Regions from separate parts of the Pseudoalteromonas mucoides genome, predicted to be linked through region 2. Evidence: predicted binding sites of a transcription regulator. Region 2 holds the regulator's gene; the other holds the start of a gene.
The links. Region 2 encodes MetJ, which represses methionine synthesis genes. Its sites were predicted from a motif close to TAGACGTCTAGACGTCTA; they were not measured.
Positions count from the first base shown of each region.

Region 1 (9,633 bases), on a different contig from region 2:
ACATTCGCTGCTTTAACAACACTTACATTATCAAACTGAGACATCCTCACTCCTGTTTATTTAAGTTTATAATTTTAATTAATAACACAGTGCCTGATACGTCTAAGGCTTGCAAGTGTAGTGATGTGAAAAAAGTTCATTTGGCTTCGGGCTAACAGTGTAGCCCGTGCTTTAGCGCGTCAAGGTTTAAAGGCTAAATAAGAGATTAAATCCCCGTTACCTTTTAATAACCAGATTCAATCATAACTGCCTTGTCTCATATTAGCAGTAATTCCACTACCCATAACGATTATAATGAAACCTAAAAAGACTAAAGCAAGCACTAAAAGTGACAGCTGATGGCTGACGGCTTGGGCTGTTGGGTTTCGCTTCGCTCTACCCAACCAACCTTGTATCTCTTCTTGATGAGTGTTTAGCTAGCACTTATCACATCGGGAAGACAGTGAGCTCGTACCCAACCAGACTGTGAAAATGCTGTGACGTAGATTGAGCCCTGACTTCCTAACCTCCATTAAACTGAATGGTATCCTACGAACAAAAAAAGCCCGCACTGCATTTAGCACAGTGCGGGCTTTTAAATTTTAATCGTTAAAGATTAAAACAAGTCGTTTGCTTTGTTTACGATGTTTTCTACTGTAAAGCCAAAGTGTTCAAACAGCTCGTTAGCAGGCGCTGATTCACCAAAGGTGGTCATACCTACTACAGCGCCATTTAGGCCTACGTATTTGTACCAGTAATCAGCAATACCCGCTTCGACTGCTACGCGGCGTGAAACTGCAGCTGGTAGTACACTTTCTTTGTAGGCTGCGTCTTGTGCATCAAATACATCAGTAGATGGCATAGACACAACACGTACTTTCTTACCTTGCTTACGTAGTTCTGCCGCTGAGTCTTGCGCTAATTGCACCTCAGAGCCTGTCGCGATTAAGATAAGCTCTGGCTCGCCATCACAGCTAAGTACATAACCACCTTTTTTCACCTCGCTTAATTGCTGCGCTGAACGAGTTTGTTGAGCAAGACCTTGACGCGTAAAGATAAGTGACGTTGGGCCATCTTTGCGTTCAATCGCTTGTTGCCAAGCAATCGCGGATTCAACTTGGTCACACGGGCGCCAGTTAACAAGGTTTGGCGTTAAACGCATGCTCGCAATTTGCTCTACTGGTTGGTGAGTTGGACCATCTTCACCTAAACCAATTGAATCATGGGTATAAACAAAAATGCTTGGCACTTTCATCAATGCAGCCATACGTACAGCGTTACGCGCATATTCCATAAACATAAGGAATGTCGCACCGTAAGGAATAAAGCCTTTATGCAATGCAATACCATTCATAATCGCAGACATACCAAATTCACGCACACCGTAATAGATGTAATTACCGCTAGCGTCATTTGCCTCAAGCCCTTTAGAGCCTTTCCAAATTGTTAGGTTTGAACCGGCTAAATCAGCAGAGCCGCCCATAAATTCAGGTAACAAAGGGCCAAATGCATTTAATGCATCTTGTGATGCTTTACGTGAAGCAGGGTTGGCTGGGTTTGCATCAAGTTGCTCAATATACGCTTGTGATTTTTCAGCCCAATCAGCTGGTAGTTCACCACTTGTACGACGTTTAAATTCTGCTGCTAGTTCTGGGTGCGCTGCTGCGTACGCGGCAAACTTTTGATCCCAGCTCGCTTCAAGTTGCTTACCTTTTTCTTTGCCATCCCACTGACTGTAAATATCAGCAGGAATGTCAAATGCCTCACCTGTCCAACCTAAGAACTCGCGCGCTGCTTTAATTTCGTCTTCACCTAATGGTGCACCGTGACAATCGTGGCTACCTGACTTATTAGGTGAACCGTAACCAATCACGGTTTTACAACAAATGAGTGTTGGTTTGTCAGAAATGCTGCGTGCTTCTTCGATTGCTGCGCGAATCGCGTCTGAATCATGACCATCAACGCCGCTAATTACATGCCAACCGTATGCTTTAAAGCGCGCAGGGGTATCGTCGCTAAACCAACCTTCTACTTCACCGTCGATTGAAATACCGTTGTCATCCCAAAATGCAACTAACTTACCAAGGCCTAATGTACCTGCAAGTGAACATGCTTCGTGAGAAATACCTTCCATTAGGCAACCATCACCTAAGAATGTATAAGTATAGTGATCAACGATATCGTGACCTTCGCGGTTAAATTGGGCTGCCAATGCTTTTTCAGCAATCGCCATACCTACCGCATTTGTGATCCCTTGACCTAATGGGCCCGTAGTAGTCTCAATACCTGGTGCATAACCATACTCTGGGTGACCCGGTGTTTTTGAATGCATTTGACGGAAGTTTTTAATTTCCTCAATTGGCAAATCATAACCACTTAAATGCAAAAGAGAATAAATAAGCATTGAACCGTGGCCGTTTGAGAGTATAAATCGATCTCTGTCTACCCACTCTGGATTCGTTGGATTGTGATTTAGATAATCGCGCCATAGTACTTCTGCGATATCAGCCATGCCCATAGGGGCTCCAGGGTGGCCAGATTTGGCCTGTTGTACTGCGTCCATTGATAAGACGCGAATAGCATTTGCAAGTTCTTTGCGAGACGGCATGAATTCTCCTACCTTTAACTGTATTTGCGCTGGTTATTGTGTGTTTAACAAGAACACCCATTCTTACTTATTGTGGGGGCTGTGTGCAATTAAAAACCTGATTAAATTGGGCATTATGAATTTTTTTTAAGAACAAAAAGTTATTAGTAATTTTATTTAGACGTCTAGGCGTAAAAAAACTATGCAAGTACCCTTGTTTTAGATAAAATACGCCCCTTAATTTTTTAGCGCTAATACCGACGTTTGTGAAGCGCAATATTTGTGAGCAGAAATACAATGGCAAAACATTTATTTACTTCTGAATCTGTTTCTGAAGGTCATCCGGATAAAATCGCCGATCAAATCTCTGATGCGGTACTTGATGCTATCCTAGAGCAAGACTCTCATGCCCGTGTTGCGTGCGAAACTTACGTAAAAACCGGTATGGTGATGGTTGGTGGTGAAATTACTACCAGTGCTTGGGTTGATATTGAAGAGATCACCCGTAAAACAGTGCGTGAAATTGGTTATACGCATTCTGATATGGGTTTTGATGCAGACTCATGTGCAATTTTAAACACTATCGGTAAGCAATCACCTGATATCAACCAAGGTGTTGACCGTACTAGCCCTGAAGAGCAAGGTGCTGGTGACCAAGGTCTAATGTTTGGTTACGCTTGTAACGAAACTGAAGTGCTAATGCCTGCACCTATTACTTATTCTCACCGTTTAGTACAGCGCCAGGCGCAAGTGCGTAAAAGCGGCGAGCTTAACTGGTTACGCCCTGATGCAAAATCACAAGTTACTTTTGCATATGAAAATGGCAAGCCTGTAGGTATTGATGCAGTTGTACTTTCAACACAACACTGTGATTCAATTTCACAAGATGATTTAGTTGAAGCTGTGATGGAAACCATCATCAAACCAGTACTTCCTGCAGAGCTTATCTCTAAAGCAACTAAATTTTTCATCAACCCAACGGGTCGCTTTGTTATCGGTGGCCCAATGGGCGACTGTGGTTTAACTGGCCGTAAAATCATCGTTGATACCTATGGCGGCATGGCCCGTCATGGTGGTGGTGCATTCTCTGGTAAAGATCCATCAAAAGTTGACCGTTCAGCTGCATACGCAGCACGTTACGTTGCTAAAAACGTGGTTGCTGCTGGTCTTGCTGACAAGTGTGAGCTACAAGTGTCTTACGCAATTGGTGTTGCAGAGCCTACGTCAATCAGTGTTGAAACGTTTGGTACAAGTAAATTAGAAGAAGGTCGTTTAATCGAACTTATTCGCGAACATTTTGACTTACGTCCTTATGGCCTAATTCAAATGCTTGATCTTGAGCGTCCTATTTATCAACCAACAGCGGCTTATGGTCACTTTGGTCGCGATGAATTCCCATGGGAACGCACAGACAAAGCTGACGCACTTCGCGCAGCCGCTGGCCTTTAACCCCAGCCTTTGTTCGAATTAAAAAAAGCGCCAATTGGCGCTTTTTTTATATCTTCTTTATAAGAACTTATTTTAAGATTTTTATATCCTAGTTTACTATATACCAAATTAGATATTCTAGTTCTTATATTTAAAACAATATCCTTGAATCTGAGTTATCACCTCATTTAAACATAACTCAAATTGATTAAATGTTGCTTCGTCACATAGCTCTTTTTCTGCGTCACCTTCTATTTTTTCACAAATATTAGCAAGGTTAATTGCTGCGATCGACTTTGACGATGACTTTAAACCATGCGCTTGAAAAGCTAACTCTTTATAATTTAGACTTTTTTTATGTTTAAGTATTAATTTAACTTGCTCACTAACTGACTTTAGATACGCTTCAAAAACCAAGCAGTGAATAGCAGTATCATCGCCTAACATGGCCTGTAAAAGTTCCAAGTCTAGCTGCTCAAGTTCATTAAATTCCAGCTCCTGCGAACTTAATTTTGAAGACTCATTTGTCATTCGTGCATACTTATTCAAAAGTTCACTTAGTTTATTTAATTCAATTGGCTTTGTAATAAAGTCGTTCATACCTGCTTTTTCACACGCATGTACATTTTCTTGTATAATATTAGCTGTAATTGCAATAATAATTAAATTATTAAACTGCTTCTGTGCTCTAATTCTTTTTGCTAACTCTAGCCCATTTAGTTTAGGCATTTGAATATCTGTAAGCAAAATATCGAATGCTTCTTTTTTAAGTATTTCCCACGCCTGCTCACCATCTGAAGCAAATGTAGGCTCAATATCTAAAATATTTAACTGCTGCTTTAACACTTGCTGATTCGTAATTTGATCTTCTGCGATCAATACCTTTAAAGTGCTCTGAACAAGTATTTCATTTTCAACCTTTCTATGTATAGCTTGATTTGGCTCATCTAGGGTTTCTTGCTGGCGTATAAATGCTGTAAACATAAGACTAAATTCTGAACCGACACCTACTTCACTTTCAGCACTAATTTCGCCCTCCATGTGCTCTACCAGTTGCTTTGTGATAACAAGACCAATTCCGGTGCCATTGATATTACTTGTTTCCGCGCCTAATCGGTCGAATGGCTTAAATAAACGCTCTTTAGCGGCTTCTGAAAAACCGTAACCAGTGTCTTCAACTTTTATTTCACATCGACTATTTTTATCAATTTTGCAGCTTACGATTATGCGGCCTTGAGGTTTATTATACTTTATTGCGTTTGACAAAAGGTTCAGCATAACTTGTTTAAACCGTCGCCTATCAATATACAAGTAAACATCATCAGCCACTGAAGTATCATCTATGAATATTTTGACTTGATTAACTTTAACCAGTTCAGATACTAGTTTAACTGATTCAGACAATATACCTTTTAGTGGAAGATACTCGAAGATAAATTGCATATTTCCTGATTCAATCGATGTTAAATCAAGCACATCATCAATCAATAAAAGTAAATGTTCTCCTGCTTGATAAATACTCTTCGCATTTTTTTTATGGGTATCAGTCGCCTCTGGATCATAATTATAAATTTGCGCCAAACCTAAAATTGCATTTAATGGAGTACGTAATTCATGACTCATACTAGCCATAAAATCAGATTTAGCTCGGCTGGCAGTCTCTGCTTTTACTCTTAATGAGTTTAGATTATTGTGATTAATATAAACTTCTTCCACCATATTATTAAATGCGCTTATAACGCTTCCAACTTCATTACTTGGCATATACGGCAACTGACACTCAAAATCATCTTTTGCTAAACGCTTAAACGCCACTTCTAATTCTTTTAATGGTTTAGTAATAAGCCTATCAACTAAAAAAGCGACGCCACTAAATACAATGAAAAGAATAAAAAATTGGCTATATATTAATGTGTAATGTAATTTTGATGATTCAGCAATTTCAGTCTTAAAGTTAACTACCAGTTCAATATTAGCTAATGGCTTATTTAAAAAAAGAACCGTGTGTTTAATTACTTTATCATCAGGATGATTGAATTGGGGCCAAGAATCTAATGGGTAAAGCTGTAAATCAGTAACAGCATCTGTTATTTTCATTGCCTGCCAATTCGGATGTATAGCTAATTGACTATCTATATTTTCATAAAGTTGTGCGTATTGTTGCGTCAATAAGGGTGAGGTTATCGATGCTGAAAGTTGCTGTAATGAACGTTTTGCAGCCTTGGATAAATCATTATTAACCCATCGAGCTTGTTCTGGTAAAGCATAAAATATAAAAACAGCAGCTAGTAACAAGCCTAAACATAACACTACAATAAAGCTTTGAGCACGTAAATTATTCAGCCAACTAGTTTTCAACATAGAATTCGTCTAGCCCCCACTCTTTTAGAACCGCATAGTCAGAAGTGGTCGCTTCAACAGCTTTATCTATAGGGATCCCATTCAAAAGGTACTGATAATGCGGATCATTTGATATGGCGATAAAAGCGGTTTGTATTTTTTTCTTTACCTCAAGCGGAACTCTAGGATGGCTTGTCATAGGGTGTGGACTCACTTCCCGTGTCTGGTAAATGACTTTTAGTTTTTCCTGTAAATTCTGTGGCTGTGTTTGTAAGGTCCCCATCACACCACCACCAGCAATGGTTTTCTTTAAAGCGACGTTAAAGTATACCGATGGATGAGTTTTTACGTATAAAGGTTTTATGTTTAAATCAAATAACTGTTTCAAATCAGACCTTATAAGTAAAGAAGCCCCTAAAGCATTCGCTGAAGGGAAAGCTACTTCGTAGCCATCTAGTTCTGTTATATTTGTGATTAGAGCTTCTTTATTTACGACTAAAATACCTCTTAATTTACGGGAACCATCTTTAATGAAAGGGATATAGCCTTGCTTTTCATAGGCTATTACACTGTGCCATGGATTCATATAAGCAAAGTCATATTTACCTTCCTGAAAACTCTTCTCAAATGCGGGGATAGACTTTTCAGTAACGAGTTTCAATGTAACCCCTGTTCGATTAGATACCTCTACTAACAACGGCTGCCATATTTCATTTAACTTTTGTGAGGCAAACTGAGGTACAACACCAACAGTGTATTCATGCGAAAACACTATGTGACTTTCTATTAATAATAAAAAAACAACTACATATCTCATCACATCTCAATAAAAAAATCACTTAAGTATTTAAGAATAGTAAACATGTAGGAAATAACCTATTAAAACCCTCTGCTATTTTTACTTGGAGTAATCTAGGTGTACTTTTTATCTTAATAGAATTTGTAAAACCATTATTAATTTCAACTTTAAATATTTAATAATCAAAGAAGTACTGACACTTTTTCATAACCCGCCGAACCCCATACAATTATCAAAATAATTAAAGCAAGGGTTACAGCCGCAGAGGCAATATCTTTCGCTCGACCCGATAATACGTGGTACTCAACCCCAACTCTATCGGTTAACGCTTCAATGGCTGAGTTAAGTAGCTCCACAACTAATAAAAATAAAAAGCTAACGATTAATATCACCCAATGTTGCAGTGATTGCGCAAGCCAAAATGACAATGGTAGTAACAGGAGACCTAAGGCGAGCTCTGTTCGAAAGGCAGACTCTTCTTTAAATGCAGCTTTAAACCCTTTAATAGAGCATTTAGTTGCTTTAATAATACGCCCAAGACCAATGCCGTTGGGCTTATTAATTAAGTTTATTTCTGGTTTATTCATTTTTTTTATATCTTAAATTTGCGTAATCTAAACTTAACTTTCAAAAGTTGTTCAGAATCGAATAACAGCGATAAAGGTCGATTTTACCGGTTTATTAATCATCAACAATAAAAAGCTTATTATTAATTCAATATAACCCGAACTCAATGCAAAATACCTTTAGCACAATCACCTGCTTGGCTTATCTGTAGCGCAGGAGTGTATGCTTTCATATTGAGCTGTCGGCGTAACTCAAGTAACGTTTTTAGGGCGCTTTTTAACCCAACTTTATTACTTATCCAATGCGGGATTGCACCACCGGGATCGGCATAAACGTCATGCGTAAGGGTTAAGCTGCGACCATGTTCGGTGTTTTTCTCATCTAGTAACCAGCGGGCTTGTAAATCCTTTATTCTAATTACTGAGTCAAGCTCAGCCTTATAATCGGGATAAGCTTTAATAATTAACTCGGTTTGAGAGGGGCTCAATCGTCGATAGCAAGAATAACTCACCATATCTCGGTCTGTAACTGGCCACGGCGAGTCGAGCCGTGTATATACGATTGTTTCTGAAGCACTGAGGCGAGACAGTACTTCGACAGAGGTAACATTTTCTATCCATAACGGCGCTTGTTGAGTATCACTCAATAGCGCCATAAAATCATCAGCGGTACGCCCTGCTACCGTGATGCTACCACGCACTTCAAATATACCGTTGTCATGTTTTTTATAGGAAATGCTAGCGCCATCTTGCTGCTTCCACAATTGCCATTGTTTTTCCTGTGCATGCACAGTTAAACAATAACAAGCAGTAATTAATAACAGTAATTTGGTTAGCATTCACATTCCTTTGCGCTGCTTATTACAAGCGCTTATTGCCAATAAGGCAGTATTTTAAAGGACGCTTGACGGCTTTGTTCCATCGCTGCGACTAAAAACTCTGATTTTTTCTCAAGCCAGCTCTGAATCTTTGCAAGCTCTTCGTCGTCTTGTCCTGCACATAACTGCTTTAGGTATTCCAAGGTACTTAACTCATAAATCCCATGAGAAATGTCTAACCAAGGGATACGAAATTCATTACGCTCTTCTTTATCGTACAACGCACCTAAACAATTACCACTCAGTAGGCTATTTTCTAAACGCGCCCTAAGATTTAAGTACTCTTTAGAGCTAATAGCTTGTTGTTCTGGTAGCAATTGATGTAAGTCTTGCCAATCTTTATTGAATAATCGGCTTGCAATGTCAGCCACCGGTTGCTCCGCAGCTTGGTATTCAGCTTGGCTCCAGCTTTTGCGCCATTGCTTATCAACAAGCCAAGTGGTCAAGGCTAATAAGAGTCGGTTATAGCGTGCGGTATGAAACAGTTTATTAATATCGTCAATACTCGGCTGTAGCTCTTTTAAGTCATTTATAACTTGCGTTAGCTCAGGCGCACTGTTTATTTTCTTATAGTAAGCGTGGCGTTTTGAAGTATACATTTTTAACTGAATAGCATTTTCTACCCAAGCAAGCTCACTTAACAGCCACTTTAGCTCCACACGTAAAGATTCCGTGGTGCTTTTATCAACGATGTCATCAAACAGCCAAAATGTATGACGAATTAAGCTAATGCCATCCGTTACACGCTTAAGTGTTTTTAAGCTTGGTTTATTGAAATAACATTGCTCATGTTTTTGCACAAAACGAATGCCAAAGCCAATTGCAGCTATTAATGCTTGTTCTTGCGTTGGTTTTTTAGGTAATGATACAAAACCTATAGATTTACTCGGCTTTAGCGGTTTTTCATCAGCTAAACGGTAGCCCCTCGCTGCCTTTGAATATAAACCTAAGCGAATATTATTGTGTGCTACTAATTTATCGGCTAAGGCAAAAAGTTCATCGCGGCTACCTTCCATCAACTCAATTTCAAGTTCACAGATTGGTTCCATTTGCCCA
Region 1 is NZ_JBMMUC010000012.1:166,638-176,270, reverse strand. Features, by position in the region: gene ppnP (pyrimidine/purine nucleoside phosphorylase) at 1-44, opposite strand, end outside; gene tkt (transketolase) at 596-2,587, opposite strand; gene metK (methionine adenosyltransferase) at 2,864-4,015, shown strand; gene AAEU30_RS14410 (response regulator) at 4,133-6,091, opposite strand; gene AAEU30_RS14405 (phosphate/phosphite/phosphonate ABC transporter substrate-binding protein) at 6,342-7,151, opposite strand; gene AAEU30_RS14400 (diacylglycerol kinase) at 7,316-7,720, opposite strand; gene AAEU30_RS14395 (START domain-containing protein) at 7,864-8,538, opposite strand; gene AAEU30_RS14390 (CYTH and CHAD domain-containing protein) at 8,571-9,633, opposite strand, start outside.
Region 1: a site for MetJ is predicted at 2,745-2,762, ahead of metK (methionine adenosyltransferase). Genes of this name have one in related genera too.

Region 2 (9,633 bases):
AGCACAAATGGCAATGATTGCAGGTTTACCTAAAGCACCATCAGCATTAAACCCTATTCGTAATCCTGTGCGCGCTAAAGCTCGCCGTAATGTTGTGCTAAGTCGGATGCTTGACGTGGGCTTTATCACCCAGCAAGAGTTCAATGAAACGTCAAAACAGCCAATTACTGCACGCTTTCATGGAGCTGAAATTGATTTGTATGCCCCTTATATTTCGGAAATGGTACGTGCCGAAATGGTCGCTCGCTACGGTTTCGAACGTGCCTATAATAGCGGTTTTAAAGTATACACCAGTGTAGAATCAGACGTACAAGCCGCTGCACAAAAAGCGCTGGTAGATAACTTACATGCTTATGATATGCGCCATGGTTATCGCGGCGCAGAGGTTCATCTGTGGGATCATGAGACACAATCACCACTCAATCAACAAGCAATTTTAGACAAACTTGCTCCCATCAAAGAAATCGGCCCGCTGTTGGCCGCCGCAGTATTAGAGGTAGGCGAAAAAAGCGCTGACGTATTATTAAAAAATGGCGAGCAAGCAACGCTGAGTTGGGATAACTTAAAATGGGCACGTAAGTACATCACTCGTTACCGTCAAGGTTTTGCGCCTAAAACAGCCAATGAAATTCTCGCACCGGGCGCTCAAATTTGGCTGCGTAAAAATGACGACGGCAGCTATCTACTTAGTCAACTGCCAGAAGCCGCCAGTGCTTTAGTGTCTCTAGATCCTAACGATGGCCGTATAAAAGCTATAGTAGGTGGTTATAGCTTTGAACAAAGCCAATACAACCGTGCAGTTCAAGCGAAGCGCCAAGTAGGTTCAAACATCAAGCCCTTTATTTATTCTGCTGCATTGGAAAGAGGCTATACCTTAGCATCTATTTTAAACGATGCCCCTATAAATCAATGGGATAAAAGCTTAGGTGTAGCATGGCGTCCTAAAAACAGCCCTGCGGTTTATAATGGCCCAATTCGTATTCGCCGTGCATTAGCGCAATCTAAAAACGTTATTTCCGTGCGTTTATTAAGAGGGGTTGGACTCAATCGTACTGCTGATCATTTACTTAAATTTGGCTTTCAAAATAGTGATATCAATCGCAGCGAATCTCTTGCCTTAGGTAGTGCATCTATCACACCACTTGAACTTGCTCGAGGTATGAGTGCATTTGCTAATGGTGGTCATTTAATTACCCCTTACTTTATCAGTGAAATTCAAGATTCTGCTGGCAATGTGTTATTTAAGACGCAACCACAGCTCGCTTGTGATGCTGATGAAGTACCTACTGATGAATTAGCATCTATTAACAGCCCAGAACAGCCAAGTGCTAGCCCTTTTGATAACTCAACCCAGCAAGCTGAACCGGCAATACAGTGTGCTCCACGCATTATTTCGAAGCAAAATGCATTCTTAATTGCTGATGCTATGCACAGTGCTGTGTGGGGTGGCGGTAGCTGGGCCCATAAAACAGGCTGGAGTGGCACTGGATGGCGAGCACAAGCATTAGAGCGTCGTGATTTATCTGGTAAAACAGGGACCACCAACGACTCAGTAGATACTTGGTTTAGCGGCTTTAATCGTAATGTGATGACTTCAGTTTGGGTGGGCTTTGATAATCCGGGCAATCCTCTGGGTCGCTCTACCTATAATAGCAACCTGAGTAAATCTCAAATCACGGGCGCTGAATCAGGTGCTAAAACCGCTCAACCTGCGTGGGTTGATTTTATGCGTGAAGCGCTTAAAGACCAGCCAGAAGCCCCAATAGAGCCACCAGAAGGGCTAGTGTCAATTCGTATAGACTTAGCTACAGGACTACTCAGCCAAAAGAACGATTACACGAGTCGCTTTGAGTATTTTGAAAAAGGCACAGCCCCTACAAAATATGTAATGCAACACGTTGAAGATGTATTTGAAGAAGAGACTAAAACTGAAGAAGAGCTATTTTAATCATGGTGATTTAAAATCGCTAATATATAGAAACGCGATATAAAATCGCTGCTACAAAAAAGCGCCAACATTGGCGCTTTTTTGTTATATGTTTTTTACTTTAGATTTTGTATTAACCAATATAAATCCGAATGCACGCCTGCTGCAGTGACCTCTTTACCTGCACCTGGGCCTTGTATTACCAAAGCATTGTCACTATACCACTGGCTGTTTATCACAAAGATATTATCGCCCGGAGTTAAATTAGCTAACGCATCGCCTTGAGTGGCAAACGCCAGCCCAACTTGCGCTGTGACTTTATTATCAGTAAGTGACAAAGCGCCAGTATAGCGCAACACTTTACCCTGCTCGCTCGCCTGCTTGGCCTTGTCAGCAATAAAGCTGTCTAACTGTTGTTTGTTATCTAAAAATGACTGCCAATCGCCTTGTGCTAATTGCTCAGGCATCAGTGCTGTTAAGTCAATATCATCTAACTCTAAGGTTAAACCTAACTCACGCGCTAGAATAAGCAACTTGCGCTGCATATCACGGCCAGATAAGTCTTCACGCGGATCAGGCTCTGTAAAACCCATTTTCTGCGCTTGTAATACTAAATCTGAAAATGGCACACTACCATCATAGCTACTACACAACCAGGATAACGTACCAGAGAACACCCCTTCAATACGCGTGATTTTGTCGCCGCTATTTTGTAAATCAGCTAAAGCAAAGTTAATCGGTAACCCAGCGCCAACAGACGTGTTATAGCGCCATAATAAATTACGCTCAGCTAAATTGTGGCGTAATGCTTGATACCAATTATTATCAGCCGTACCTGCATATTTATTAGCACTGATCAAATGACAGTCTAAATTAACAAAGTCAGGATAAAGTAAACTAAATGATTCACTGGCGGTAATATCAATCACCACTTTATGTTCGTAATCAAGTTCACTTATATGCGTTAATAAATCCGCTTGCTGATAATCAGCAGCTTCGTTATCCCATTGTGTTTGCCATTGCTCCAGGCTAATACCGCTTGGGCTGAATAACATTTGCTGAGAACGTACTAAACCCACTAACTTCACACTAAAATGCTGCTCTAAGCGATTTAGCTGTTGTGAAAGCTGTGAAATAAACACTTCGCCAACATTACCTAAGCCTGCAATGATCACCGCAAGCTCTTGGCCTTTGTTGATTAACTTGTCGTGTAATAACGTTAATACATCACTATCAATTACTTGATCGGTTAATAGCAAAGCATAATCAGTATCTTGGTGGCTAAAACGTGGTGCTAAACTTTGTTCACTAAGCAGCGAGGAAGCCTGTAAAGATAAATGAGCTATATCATTACTTGGCGCAACAATCGCGCAGCCATGTAAGTTTGACTCAACAATGTTAGCACGCCCTTGTAACTGGCTCACAACTTGGTGAGTCGCACTACCTGGCACTAATAAGTAAGTATCGCCCTGCTTAACAAAATGGTGCAAGCTATGTTGAATAAGCTGACTCAGTTGCCCTACTTCACCTGCATTGAGTTGATCCACACGTAATAAATCAATGTTTTCTAGCGTGGTGATAAAACGCTTAGCTTTACTATAACCTTCTTTAACTATTTCAGTGGCACTAGCTTCAGTATCAAAACTGCTGCGTACAACCAGCTTTATATCAGTATTTTTTAACGGTGATAATGTTTTAGCATGTAAAACAGGATTACCTAATCGGGCTAATAAATTGGCTTGGCCACGACACACTTTTGAATACTTAAGCGCCTTATTTACCTTACGAGGGTCAGTACTAAATACACCTTGAGTATCGGTCCAAATAGACACTTGCTGGGCATGACAATAACTACCTAAGAGTGTGGCACTGTAATCACTGCCATTACGTCCAAGGGTAACTGTATCACCATGGCAGTCACTGGCAATAAAGCCGGTAACCACATTAACATGCTGCTTGCTTATCAAATCTATACAAGCTTGTTGATTCTTTTGATGCAATAACTGCCCATCGTTTAAGGTAAAAAGCTGACGCGCATCAATATCTTTTGCAGCTAAACCTAATTGCTGTAAATAGCTTGCAAGTAATCTCGCCGACCACACTTCACCATGAGCAAGTAAAGCTGACTCCGCTAAGGTTTGCTGCTTGGCTTGTTCGGCTAATTGTGCCAATTCTTGTTGCAATAAGCTAAGGGCCTGCTGCTTGGCTTGTGCCGTTAATAATTGCTCAATCAAGGTTCGCTGGTGATTATCTAACAATAATAAAATGTCGCTAACAGCTTGCAGGTCATCCTGCTGGTAACTTTGCCACAATTTAACCAAGGTATTGGTTGTTTTACCTGCGGCTGAAACCACAACACAATCACCCACTTCGCTATTCGCTAAAATGATATTCGCGACTGCTTGATAGCGCTCTGGTGAACTTAAGCTCGAACCACCAAATTTATGTACTATATTAACCATATTGTTACCACAATGCCGTATGTGCTGGCGTTAGTTTAAATGAGCTTGATTGCTGATCTTGTTGTTTAGCTGTGGCTTGTTGTGCAACAAGTTGCTCACTTTGACCACCCTGACCAGGCTTTACTTTATTAAACACACGTTCTAAATCAGCCACTAAGTCTTTAACATCTTCAATACCAACAGAAATACGAATTAGCGTGTCACCCACACCAGCCTCAAGGCGTGCAGTTGCATCCATTCCGGCATGCGTCATAGTAGCTGGATGACAAATTAAACTCTCAACGCCGCCCAGTGACTCAGCTAAACTAAATTCTTTAAGACTCGTTAAAAATGCTGCCGCATCATTTACATCACCCTTAATATCAAAACTCACCATGCCACCAAAACCACGCTGCTGTACTTTAGCCAACTCATGCTGTGGATGTGACTCAAGACCAGGATAATAAACTTGGCTTACATAAGGAGAGTCTTCTAGATATTGCGCTATGATAAACGCATTTTCTTGGTGCTGACGCAAACGCACATTTAACGTACGCAAGCCACGTAAAGTTAAGTAGCTATCAAACGGCGCACCGGTAATACCAATATTATTTGCCCACCACGCAAGCTCATCACCTAACTCTTGGGTTGCAGCAATCACGGCGCCACCCACAACATCTGAGTGACCATTAATATATTTAGTCGTTGAATGCACCACAATATCGACACCAAATTCGATTGGATTTTGTAAAGCCGGCGATAAAAATGTGTTATCTGCGCCAACAAGTGCACCACATTGTTTAGCAATAGTGGTAATTGCTTTAATATCGGTCAGCCGTAAAATAGGGTTGCTCGGTGTTTCAATCCAAATTAGCTTAGGTTTAATTTCAAGAATTTTTTCATGGTTTTCGGTTTTCGTTAAATCTAAAACCACTAACTTTAATAACCCACGCTTTTCAAGAGAGGTAAATAAACGGTAGCTACCGCCATAACAATCGTGAGGAATAACTAAAGTATCATCGCTATTGAGTAGTTGAGTCGCTAAATGTACTGCCGACATACCAGTGGCTGTAATGATCCCCTTGGCGCCCCCTTCAAGCTCGGCCAAGGTTTCAGCTAATATATCGCGATTTGGGTTTCCACTGCGGCCATAATCGTATTGGCGTTTAGTATCAAAATCAGCAAATGAATAGGTTGTTGATAAATGAAGAGGCGGTACAACAGCACCATGATGTTTATCAGCATCGATACCATTTCGTACCGCGATAGTTGCTTTGTTCTTTTGACTCATAACGTCACCTACAATAAATGGATGTTTAGACGTCTAAAAGGTTAGAGGATCAGTCCCCATAAGTCAAAACATTTGTGGTGTAACCAGGGTATTATTAGCGGTAAAGATATTTAGCTCGCTAGATGGCTAAATAACAAGTGTTTGACTATCTTTTTTAAAACGATAGAATTTCCGCATCTTTGCAAAGCAAATAGGCTATGCAAACAACTAACAACCTGAGGCAACGATACTTCTTATGGCTAAATGGAACGGTGAATATATTCACCCATACGCAGAACACGGTAAAAAATCAGAACAAGTGAAAAAGATCACCGTGTCTATCCCACTTAACGTGCTAAAAGTGTTAACTGACGAGCGCACCCGCCGTCAAATAAACAACCTACGACACGCAACTAACAGCGAACTACTTTGTGAAGCATTTTTACACGCTTTTACTGGGCAACCGCTGCCAAACGATGAAGACTTGCGTAAAGACAACCCTGAGAAAGTGCCTGAAGAAGTGAAGAAAATCATGCTCGAAATGGGACTTGAAGTACCTGTACTTAACGAAGATTAAGTTACGGTTTGCATTCCTGCCTTCAGGAATTGGATACAAAAAAACCTCAGCAACTAACATTGCTGAGGTTTTTTATTGCTTGATCGTTTCGGCTAAGCCATATAATTTTCAGGCATATCGATTTGCGCAACACCTGAATCAATAGCCGCTTGCGCTACCGCTTTGGCAATACGTGGCAGCAAACGCGGATCCATTGGTTTTGGAATAATATACTCAGGGCCAAATTCAAGAGAATCAACACCCGCTGCTTTTAATACTTCTGCAGGTACTGGCTCTTTAGCAATACTACGAATGGCATCCACTGCTGCAATTTTCATTTCATCGTTGATTTGGCTTGCACGAACATCAAGCGCACCACGGAAAATAAATGGGAAACATAGCACGTTATTAACTTGGTTCGGGTAATCTGAGCGCCCAGTCGCCATAATAAGATCTTTACGTGCACCGTGCGCAAGCTCTGGCGCGATCTCAGGGTCTGGATTAGAACATGCAAAAATAACTGGCTTGTCGGCCATTAGCTTTAAATCTTCTGGATCTAACAAGTTCGGACCTGATACACCAACAAATACATCTGCATCGGCTATTACATCTTGTAACGTGCGTTTATCTGTATTATTTGCAAATAGTTGTTTATGTTCATTTAAATCATCGCGACGTGTATGAATAACTCCTTTACGGTCAAGCATGTAAATGTGCTCACGCAGAGCGCCACATTTAATAAGTAGTTCCATACATGCTACAGCAGCTGCACCAGCGCCTAAACATACAATGATCGCATCTTCAATTTTTTTGCCTTGTACTTCAAGCGCATTAATCATACCCGCAGCAGTTACGATCGCCGTACCGTGTTGATCATCATGAAAAACAGGAATACTGCAACGCTCAATTAATGCCTTTTCAATTTCAAAACATTCAGGCGCTTTAATATCTTCAAGATTAATACCGCCAAACGTATCTGCAATATTAGCCACCGTATTGATGAAATCTTCAGTTGTACGATGCTTAACTTCAATATCAATTGAATCTAGACCTGCAAAACGCTTAAATAATAATGCCTTACCTTCCATTACTGGTTTTGACGCCAGTGGCCCTAGATTACCTAAGCCTAATATAGCGGTACCATTAGTAATAACAGCCACCATATTACCTTTGCCCGTGTATTTATAAGCATTAGCCGGATCGGCTGCAATTTCACGCACAGGTTCAGCAACACCTGGGCTATAAGCTAGAGCGAGATCATTAACGGTTTCAGCTGGCTTAGTAAGTTCAATGCTGATTTTTCCTGGAACGGGGTGAGCATGGTAATGTAATGCTTGTTCACGAAAGTCTGACATAACGCGATTTTATCCTGCAAGTAAGTTAAATTTAAAGTGAGAGTGAGCAGTTCTTAGCGAACAATACCTATATTATAATTAAATTCAAGCAATATCAGGTCTATCCTGTTATAAGCTATATCAGTTAATTTTATGCGTTTTGCCAGCATTTTTAGTAAATAATTCTAAAAACGCATGATTAAAACACTAACAAAACATCAAAAAACCCAACTAAATTTGCATGAATTTAAAGCAAATAGTACTGCAACTCGAACAAACTAAAAAGCAACAACAATAATCGACGATAGCGACAAATAACTGCAATTTAGCCCATTTTAGATACAGTAATAGCAGCAATGTAATTTATATTAATAATTAATATAGTGAATTAATTAGGGTTTGTCTGTGCTTCATTAGCTATAACCATTATAAGAAGCAGAAATATTAGTCAGAATAATATCGCTATAAATTAGCCATATCGCTGGCAACAAAGTAATACACAAAGGGGGATTTTCTAATTTTAATCTACGTAAATTAGGAGGAGCAAATGAATCACTGTAAGTTTTTCTAAATCACAGGCACAAAAAAAGCACCCGAAGGTGCCTTTCTTAACACGAAAGCAGAAATTACTTGCTGCTAAGTGCACCGAAACGCTTGTTAAAGCGATCAACACGGCCACCTGTGTCTAAAATCTTTTGCTTACCAGTGTAGAACGGGTGACACGCAGAACATACGTCTAAGTGGATGTCTTTACACAGTGTAGAACTAGTTTCGAATTTATTTCCGCATGAACAAGTTGCTGAAATTACTTCGTACTTAGGGTGAATACCTTCTTTCATAGAAACCTCTAGTTAAGGCCGCATCGCTCTCCAAACCCGAAGTCTGGCACCATACGTCGTTTAAATCAAAATAATTGGACGCGTATTCTAAGCAACAACCCAGCCCGCCACAAGCTTTAAATGCGTTTTTTGCTAATTAAATGAGCAAAAACTTTAAACCCACCATTTGCTGATAGGTTTTTTATCGTAACTTTAGTACATTAGCTGTCTTGTTGGTTTTTGTTGAGTTGCTATGAGTTTTGTTGAAGTTGCTATAAAAGTTCCGCTACAGCGTACTTTTGATTACAGCCTACCGGAACAACTTAATGGTTTATCAGTAACACCTCAAGTTGGCACCCGCGTTATTGTGCCATTTGGTAATCAAAAGAAAGTCGCTGTGGTGCTTGCATTAAAAACCACCACAGACGTGCCAAAAGATAAAATTAAAGCACTCTTAGAGGTGATTGATGATGAGCCTATTTTATCTGCACAGCATCTTGATTTATTACGCTTTACTGCCCGCTATTACTGCTACCCATTAGGCGAAACAATACATATTGCACTACCTGGCGCATTACGCCAAGGCGAATGCCCTGATAAAAGCAGTATTAACATGGTAGCCTTAACTGAAAAAGGCGCTAAACTTCCGTCTTTAAAAGCCAAAAGCCAACTAGGGCTATTAAAGCAATTAGCCGAGTCAGGAAAGTCCTCACTCACCGAGCTAAAAGCGCTGGGGTTTAATAAAAAGACCATCGATAGCCTACTCACCAAAGAGCTTATTAGCCAAAGTATTGAACACGATAATCAATGGCAACAACAAGCGCCACAAATCGGAACTAAACCCGTATTAAACAAAGAACAAGCCGTTGCCTGTACTTCAATAAACCAAAGCACAGGTTTTAATAGCTTTTTACTTGAAGGCGTCACCGGCAGTGGCAAAACCGAAGTTTACTTACAATGCCTAGAAGAAGTACTAAAACGAGGTGAACAAGCACTCGTACTAGTGCCTGAAATTGGCTTAACACCCCAAACGGTTAACCGCTTTCGCCGCCGCTTTGTTGATACTCCTATCATGCTTTGGCACTCAGCCTTAACCGATAAAGAGCGCCTGCAAACATGGCGCTTTTGCGAAAAAGCCAGCTGCGCTATTGTCATAGGCACTCGCTCAAGTATCTTTTTACCTTTTTTAAAACTGGGTATGATCATTGTTGATGAAGAACACGATAGCTCATTCAAACAGCAAGATACCTTGCGCTACCATGCCAGAGACTTAGCAGCGTACCGTGC
Region 2 is NZ_JBMMUC010000013.1:52,119-61,751, forward strand. Features, by position in the region: gene AAEU30_RS14720 (penicillin-binding protein 1A) at 1-1,948, shown strand, start outside; gene metL (bifunctional aspartate kinase/homoserine dehydrogenase II) at 2,044-4,389, opposite strand; gene metB (cystathionine gamma-synthase) at 4,394-5,659, opposite strand; gene metJ (met regulon transcriptional regulator MetJ) at 5,895-6,215, shown strand; gene AAEU30_RS14740 (malic enzyme-like NAD(P)-binding protein) at 6,308-7,549, opposite strand; gene rpmE (50S ribosomal protein L31) at 8,155-8,367, opposite strand; gene priA (primosomal protein N') at 8,600-9,633, shown strand, end outside.